DNA from 2 places in the Pseudomonas asiatica genome. Region 2 is predicted to be linked to the other one. Evidence: predicted binding sites of a transcription regulator. Region 2 holds the regulator's gene; the other holds the start of a gene.
The links. The regulator sigma-54, encoded in region 2, starts transcription at its own class of promoters, with help from an activator protein. The targets are predictions, from matches to a motif close to ANTGGCATNNANNTTGCTNT.

Region 1 (4,208 bases), 2.7 Mb from region 2:
CGTGCCATTGAGCCCCACCACCAGGCCGTAACCGATCAGCTGGTTGGAGCGCACGCCAGAAATGCTGGCGATGTCCTTCAGGCGCTCGGCCTGGGCGCCGAAGGCACAGGACAGGAGCAGGGTTGCGGCAATCAGCTGCCTCACGTTGAACATGGTCATCCGTACTCAGAAAGGCCAAAGCGGGCTGATGAAGAAGCGGTCCAGCCACCCGGGCTGGCTGGCATCGGCGAACGAGCCGGTACCGGAATAGGTGATGCGCGCGTCGGCCACGCGAGTGGACGGCACGGTGTTGTCGGTGGCGATGTCGTCGGCGCGGATCATGCCGGCAATGCGCACCAGCTCTTCGCCGGTGTTCAGGGTCAGCCACTTCTCGCCGCGCACGGCGATGATGCCGTTGGGCAGCACTTCGGCCACGGTCACGGTGATGGAACCGGTCAGGGTGTTGCCCTGAGTGGCCTTGCTGTCGCCCTTGGTGGCGCGCTCGCCGCTGTAGCCGGCCTCCAGCGACAGGTCACCACCGCCGAACGGGTTGTTGGTGTTCGGCGTAGTGCCGAACAACGATGTCAGGCCGATGTTGGCGTTGCTGTTTTTCTGGATCTGCGAGCCAGCGTTCTTGCTGGCCGATGTGCGCTCGTTGAGGGTGATGGTGATGATGTCACCCACCCGGAACGCCTTGCGGTCGCTGTACAGGTTCTGCTCGAAACCGGCCTGGTAGATCGAACCGTTGTTGGCCGCTGCCGGCAACGGGGTGCGCGGCAGTACCGGCGCGTAGTACGGGTCGTTGGGCTTGGGCGTCGGCGCGACGCAACCTGCCAGCAACACCGCCCCCCCCAGGGCGAAAACGGACAACAGACGATTCATGACGCTTACCTCACGGGTGCAACGGAGTGACGGGGTTAGAGCTGCCTGCTTCAGAGCTGTTGAGTAACGAACGACAGCATCTGGTCAGCGGTGGAAATGACCTTGGAGTTCATCTCGTAGGCACGCTGGGTGGTGATCATGTTCACCAGCTCTTCCACGGTGCTGACGTTGGAGTTTTCCAGGGTCTGCTGCAGGGTGGTGCCGAAACCGTTCAGGCCCGGGGTGCCGACTTGCGGCGCGCCACTGGCGGCGGTTTCGAGGAACAGGTTGTCGCCAATCGCCTGCAGGCCGGCCGGGTTGATGAAGTCGGCGGTCTGGATGTTGCCGATCACCTGCGCAGCCGGGTTGCCGGCGGTGGTGATCGACACGGTGCCGTCCTGGCCGACGGTGAAGGTCTGCGCGTCGTTCGGCACGACGATGGCAGGCTCCAGGGCGAAGCCGTTGGCGGTGACGATCTGGCCGTCGGAGTTCAGGTGGAAGGTACCGTCACGGGTATACGAAACGGTGCCGTCCGGCTGCAATACCTGGAAGAAACCACGGCCGTTGACCGCCATGTCCAGCGGGTTTTCCGTGGTTTGCAGGCTGCCGGTCTGGAAGTTCTTCTGGGTGCCGACGATGCGCACACCAGTACCGACCTGCAGGCCGGAAGGCAGCTCGCTGTCCTGGGTGGACTGCGCGCCCGGCTGGCGTTTGATCTGGTACAGCAGGTCCTGGAACTCCGCGCGATCACGCTTGAAGCCGGTGGTCGAGACGTTGGCCAGGTTGTTGGAGATGACCGTCAGGTTGGTGTCCTGGGCGGACAGGCCGGTTTTAGCGACCCAAAGAGCCGGAAGCATGTAAGTTCTCCTCGTGCGCCTGTTTTACGGCACCCGTTCAAAAGTGATTAGCCGATTTGCAAAACACGCGCCATGGCTTCGTCGCCTTCCTTGGCCGCGTTCATCATCTTGACGTGCAGTTCGAATTGACGGGACAGCGCCAGCACCGAGGTCATTTCTTCCACGGCGTTGACATTGCTGCCTTCCAGGAAGCCCGACACCACCCGCACGTTGACGTCGGCGTCCGCCGGTTGGCCGTCGCGGGTATGGATCAGACCATCCAGGCCCTTGGTCAGGCCTTTGGTATCGGGGTTGACCAGCTTGATGCGGTCGACTTCGGCCATCACGCGCGGGTCTTCCCCCATGGAGCGGATGCTGATGGTGCCATCGGCGCCGACTTCGACCTTCTGCTCTGGCGGAATCGCAATCGGGCCGCCATTGCCGATCACCGGCATGCCGTTGCCGGCACGCAGCACACCGAGGGCATCGATGTTCAGGCTACCGGTGCGCACGTAGGCTTCACTGCCATCGGGTGCCTGCACGGCGATGAAGCCCTTGCCGGTCACCGTCACATCCAGATCGCGGCCGGTTTCCACCATCGGACCTTCGCTGAAGTCGGTGGCCGGGCGCTCGGTCATGGCAAAGGCGCGCGACGGAAAGCTGTCACCGAACACCGGCATCGAGCGAGCCTGCTCCAGGTCTCGCTGAAAACCGTTGGTGGAAATGTTCGCCAGGTTGTTGGCGTGCGCCTTCTGCGCCAGCGCATTCTGGCTGGCACCGGTCATGGCCACGTAAAGCATCTTGTCCACAGTCATCCTCCATTGCACTGGCGGTCGTTTGCCGCTCGCCGTTGCTATGCGAGCTAGAAAGCAAGTTCCGAACCAACTTTGCGAAATCATGAAAAAGCCCGTGGATACGGGCTTTTGGAGGCCTTGCTCAAGTCGCGAACGCCGGTTATCCGGCGCCGGGTTGCCGATGGCGGCAAACTTGTACCGGCCTCTGCGGGAGCAACTGTCTTGGCGCGATCCCTGTAGGAGCGGCCTTGTGTCGCGAAAGGGCTGCAAAGCAGCCCCAGCAATCTATGATGCGGCGAAGCTGAAATCCCGGGGGCGCTTCGCACCCCTTTCGCGACACAAGGCCGCTCCTACAGGTACAGCGCCAACCTCGAGAGCAACACTCCCACTGAGCGGCCTTGCCAAATAAATCGGTCATGAACAAAGGGCCGGTACCGGCTTCATCAAGGCTCGCGGCAACCACCATTGCTGTAGGGGCCGGCGAACTTCTTCCAGCCATCCCCCGGCGGCCATTGCGAGCAGACCAGGCGCCCATCCACCTGGCTTTCCCAGCGCCACCAGGGCGCGGTACCGGCCTGGGCCTGGTACAGGCAGAAAGCAGCGACCAATGTGACAACCAGCCTTTTCATGCCCCCTCCGGCAAAGACGACGAACCCCTTCATGACAAAGGGGTTCGCCCACACACACTCAGCCAGCGACCATCAGGCCATCTGTATGACAGTCTGCATGATGGTGCTTTCAGTGGAGATGGTCTTGGCGTTTGCCTGGTAGTTGCTCTGCGCCTTGATCAGCTCTACCAGCTCCTGCGTCAGGTTCACGTTCGAGCCTTCCAGCGCGTTGGACTCGACGCTGCCCAGGGTACCTGTCTTCGGCGCATCGATGCCCGGGATGCCGGACGTGTAGGTTTCGGTCCAGCGGGTACCACCAATCTGCTGCAAGCCCTGCTCGTTGGCGAAGCTGGCCAGGGCCACCTGGCCAATGGCGCGGGATTGCTGGTTGCTGAAGCTGGCGAACAGCACACCCGTCGAGTCGATGCTCAGGCTCGACAGGATACCGGTCGCGTAGCCGTCCTGAGACTGCGACATGCGCGCGGTCTCGGTGTTGTAGGAGGTGGTGCTGTTCATCGCCAGGCGCATGCCATCGGCATTGCCCACCGCGCCGTTGGAGATCCAGTTACCCGCAGAATCTTCCACCGCCGGCACCCAGCCAGTCATGGTGAAGGTGTTGTTGGTCACGGTGAACGACGAGCCCGCCGGGTGGCCGGTATTGTCCGCAGTCATGCTCTTGACCGAGCCATCGCTGTTGAAGCTGATGGTGCCAGTCAGCGGCACGGTGGAGGATGGGGAAAACGGGTTGCGCCCATCGACCAGGGTGTACATGGTCCACTCATTGGTGCCAGTCTTGCGATAGAACTGCTCCATGGTGTGCTCGTTACCCTGGCTGTCGTACACCTTGGTCGGGAAAGACTTGGTGTAAGTCGTCTGATCGGAAGGATCGAACGGCAGGTTCGGCACCATCACGCCAGTGCCATCATCCACTTCCAACGGGATGTCGGCGGCCGAGGAATTCAGGTTGATACCCTGGTCGATCAGCGATGTTGCCTTTGGCTGCAGCGACGACGTATCGATCTGCAGATCGGTGAGCACGCCCTTCTGGATCTTGCCAGTCGAGTCGGCGGCATAGCCCTGCAGGCGCAAGCCGTCCGAGGTAACCACGAAGTTGTCCTTGCTGGCCTGGA
Region 2 (4,208 bases):
ACCATCACCCGCTCCGCCTCCGGCGACATCGACGTGGTGACCTCGGTGGGCAACCTGGCCTACTTCGAGCAGCAGCAGAGCGCAGCCAAGCCAGACAAGATGAAAGGCTGGGCGGTGACCATCCAGTACCAGTCGCAGAAGGACATGGTGATCCTCACCGACCGCGCCAAGGTCGAGAACGAAGGCAACACCACCGAAGGCGAGAAGATCGTCTACAACACCCAGACCCAGGTGGCAACCGCCGGTCGCGGTGGCAACGTGACCTCGCCGCGTCAGCGTATCGACATGGTGATCCAGCCCAAGAAGAAGGCCGAGTAAATGGCAACCCTCAAAGCCCAGCACCTGGCCAAGAGCTACAAGGGGCGGCAAGTCGTACGTGACGTCAGCCTGTCGATCGACAGCGGCCAGATCGTCGGCCTGCTCGGCCCCAACGGCGCCGGCAAGACCACCTGCTTCTACATGATCGTCGGCCTGGTCCAGGCCGATCAGGGGCGCGTGCTGATCGACAACCTCGATGTCAGCCACCAGCCCATGCACGGTCGCGCCCGCGCCGGCATCGGCTACCTGCCGCAGGAAGCCTCGATCTTCCGCAAGCTGTCGGTGGCCGACAACATCATGGCCATCCTCGAGACCCGCAAGGAACTCGATCGCGACGGCCGGCGCAAAGAGCTGGAAAGCCTGCTGCAGGAGTTCCACATCAGCCACATTCGCGACAACCTCGGCATGAGCCTGTCCGGTGGTGAGCGCCGCCGCGTGGAAATTGCCCGCGCGCTGGCGACCGCACCCAAGTTCATCCTGCTGGACGAACCGTTTGCCGGTGTCGACCCGATTTCGGTCGGCGACATCAAGCAGATCATCCATCACCTCAAGGCCAAGGGTATCGGTGTACTGATCACCGACCACAACGTGCGTGAGACCCTGGATATCTGCGAAACCGCCTATATCGTCAACGATGGCCGGCTGATCGCCGAAGGCGACGCCGAAACCATCCTGGCCAACGACCTGGTCAAAGAGGTTTATCTGGGCCACGAGTTCCGGCTCTGAGCCCGGCACGCGCCTGGAGTACTGGCAAATCGCCCTGAAACCCGGGGTAAAGTGTTACGGTGCTCTAGGCAAACGCTACAATTTAAGGCATAAAACTTGCTTGATCTGGCGCCCCGGCGCCCTCGTGTAGTGGATGGCGCATGCGCGCCGGCGAACAAGGTATTAAGCCCCAGCCATGAAACCATCGCTCGTCCTAAAAATGGGCCAGCAACTGACGATGACACCGCAGTTGCAACAGGCCATCCGCCTGCTCCAGCTCTCCACCCTGGACCTCCAACAGGAAATCCAGGAAGCGCTGGAGTCGAACCCGATGCTCGAACGTCAGGAAGACGGCGACGACTTCGACAACAGCGACCCGATGGCGGACAACGCCGAGAACAAGCCGGCCGCCGAAGTCCAGGACAACAGCTTCCAGGAAAGCACTACCAGTGCCGACACCCTGGAAGACGGTGAGTGGAGCGAGCGCATCCCCAACGAACTGCCGGTCGACACCGCCTGGGAAGACATCTACCAGACCAGTGCCAGCAGCCTGCCGAGCAACGACGACGACGAGTGGGACTTCACCACCCGCACATCGGCCGGCGAAAGCCTGCAAAGCCACCTGTTGTGGCAACTGAACCTGGCTCCGATGTCCGACACCGACCGCCTGATCGCCGTCACCCTGATCGACAGCATCAACGGCCAGGGCTACCTGGAAGACACCCTCGAGGAGATCTGCGCCGGTTTCGACCCGGAGCTGGATATCGAGCTGGACGAGGTCGAAGCGGTGCTGCACCGCATCCAGCAGTTCGAGCCAGCCGGCGTTGCCGCCCGTACCCTGGGCGAATGCCTGTTGCTGCAACTACGCCAACTGCCCGCCAGCACCCCGTGGATGGCCGAAGCCAAGCGCCTGGTCACCGACTTCATCGACCTGCTCGGCAGCCGTGACTACAGCCAGCTGATGCGTCGCATGAAAATCAAGGAAGACGAGCTGCGCCAGGTCATCGAGCTGGTACAAAGCCTCAACCCGCGCCCCGGCTCGCAGATCGAGTCCAGCGAGCCCGAGTACGTGGTGCCCGACGTCATCGTGCGCAAGGACAGCGACCGCTGGCTGGTGGAGCTGAACCAGGAGGCCATTCCGCGCCTGCGCGTCAACCCGCAGTACGCCGGGTTTGTGCGCCGGGCCGACACCAGCGCCGACAACACCTTCATGCGCAACCAGCTGCAGGAAGCGCGCTGGTTCATCAAGAGCCTGCAAAGCCGCAACGAAACCCTGATGAAGGTGGCCACGCAGATCGTCGAGCACCAGCGCGGCTTCCTCGACCACGGCGACGAAGCGATGAAGCCGCTGGTACTGCATGACATCGCCGAAGCGGTGGGCATGCACGAGTCGACCATTTCGCGGGTAACCACGCAGAAATACATGCACACCCCGCGTGGCATCTACGAACTGAAATACTTTTTCTCAAGCCACGTCAGCACCTCCGAAGGCGGAGAATGCTCGTCTACGGCGATCCGCGCGATCATCAAGAAACTGGTTGCGGCGGAAAATCAGAAAAAGCCATTGAGTGACAGCAAGATCGCTGGTTTACTGGAGGCACAAGGCATCCAGGTAGCCCGTCGCACCGTCGCCAAGTACCGCGAGTCCCTCGGCATCGCACCGTCGAGCGAGCGCAAGCGACTGATGTAGCCCCTGAGATGTGCCACAGCGTTTGTGGGGCAGGTGCAAGACCTGCCTCTTTATGCACGGGCAACAAAGGAGAAGCTGTATGCAAGTCAATATCAGTGGACAGCATGTAGAAGTCACCCAGCCACTGCGCGATTATGTGCTTGAAAAGCTCGCTCGCGTGGAAAGTCACTTCGACAAGATCACCAACGTGCAGGTCATCATGAAAGTCGAGAAGCTGCAGCAGAAGGTCGAGGCGACCTTGCAGATTCCCGGCGGCGAAGTGGTTGCCAACGCCGAACACGAAGACATGTATGCAGCGATCGACGCCTTGGCCGACAAGCTCGACCGCCAACTGAAAAAACACAAGGAAAAACAGCAAAGCCTGCTGCAAGGTGCAGCTGCCCGCTGATCCCCCTCATCCATGATCCGACTTGAAACCATCCTGACCCCCGGCCGTTCCCTCGTGAACGTGCCGGGCGGCAGCAAGAAGCGCGCCCTGGAAAAGGTCGCCACCGTCATCGCCGAACAAGTGCCCGAACTGGAGATGCAAGACGTCTTCGAAAAACTGGTCGCCCGGGAAAAACTCGGTTCGACCGGTTTCGGCAACGGCATCGCCATCCCGCACTGCCGGCTTGAAGGATGTTCCGCTCCGGTCAGCGCCCTGCTGCACCTGGAAGCCCCTATCGACTACGACGCCATCGATGGCGCGCCGGTGGACCTGCTGTTCGTCCTGCTGGTGCCTGAAGCCGCCACCGATGCCCATCTGGAACTGCTGCGCCAGATTGCCAGCATGCTCGATCGCAAGGAGGTCCGTGATCGCCTGCGTGCGGCCACCAGCAGCGAGGCCCTGTTCCAGGTTGTCCTGGACGTACAGAACGAGCACTGAACATGCGCCTGATCATCGTCAGCGGCCGGTCCGGCTCCGGCAAGAGCACCGCCCTCGATGTCCTGGAAGACAACGGTTTCTACTGCATTGACAACCTGCCCGCCGGGCTGCTGCCACAGCTGGCGGAAAATGCACTGATCAATACCGAGTTGCTGCAACCCAAGGTCGCCGTGTCGATCGACGCGCGCAACCTGCCCAGCCACCTGACGCGCTTCCCCGAGTTGCTCGAAGAAGCCCGCGCCCGGCATATCCAGTGCGACGTGCTGTACCTGGATGCCGACGAAGACATGCTGCTCAAGCGCTTTTCGGAAACCCGCCGGCGCCACCCGCTGACCAACGCCAACCGCTCGCTCGCGGAAGCGATTCGGGTGGAAAGCGAATTGCTGGGGCCGATTGCTGACCTGGCCGACCTGAAGATCGATACCACCAGCCTGAACCTGTACCAGTTGCGTGATTCGATCAAGCTGCGCCTGCTCAACCAGCCCGAGCCTGGCACCGCGTTCCTGGTCGAGTCGTTCGGTTTCAAGCGCGGAATGCCGGTCGATGCCGACCTGGTGTTCGATGTGCGCTGCCTGCCCAACCCCTACTGGAAGCCTGAGCTGCGTGAGCACTCCGGCCTCGACCAACCGG

Region 1: ABNP31_RS18725 (flagellar basal body rod protein FlgF) is a predicted target of sigma-54. The motif match lies at 2,543-2,562, and genes of this name have one in related genera.

The regions. Positions count from the first base shown of each region.
Region 1 is NZ_CP157874.1:4,185,590-4,189,797, forward strand. It holds gene ABNP31_RS18710 (flagellar basal body P-ring protein FlgI) at 1-153, opposite strand, end outside; gene flgH (flagellar basal body L-ring protein FlgH) at 166-861, opposite strand; gene flgG (flagellar basal-body rod protein FlgG) at 912-1,697, opposite strand; gene ABNP31_RS18725 (flagellar basal body rod protein FlgF) at 1,745-2,485, opposite strand; gene ABNP31_RS18730 (hypothetical protein) at 2,914-3,099, opposite strand; gene flgE (flagellar hook protein FlgE) at 3,172-4,208, opposite strand, start outside.
Region 2 is NZ_CP157874.1:1,044,616-1,048,823, reverse strand. It holds gene lptA (lipopolysaccharide transport periplasmic protein LptA) at 1-318, shown strand, start outside; gene lptB (LPS export ABC transporter ATP-binding protein) at 319-1,044, shown strand; gene ABNP31_RS04815 (RNA polymerase factor sigma-54) at 1,220-2,713, shown strand; gene hpf (ribosome hibernation-promoting factor, HPF/YfiA family) at 2,793-3,101, shown strand; gene ptsN (PTS IIA-like nitrogen regulatory protein PtsN) at 3,114-3,578, shown strand; gene rapZ (RNase adapter RapZ) at 3,581-4,208, shown strand, end outside.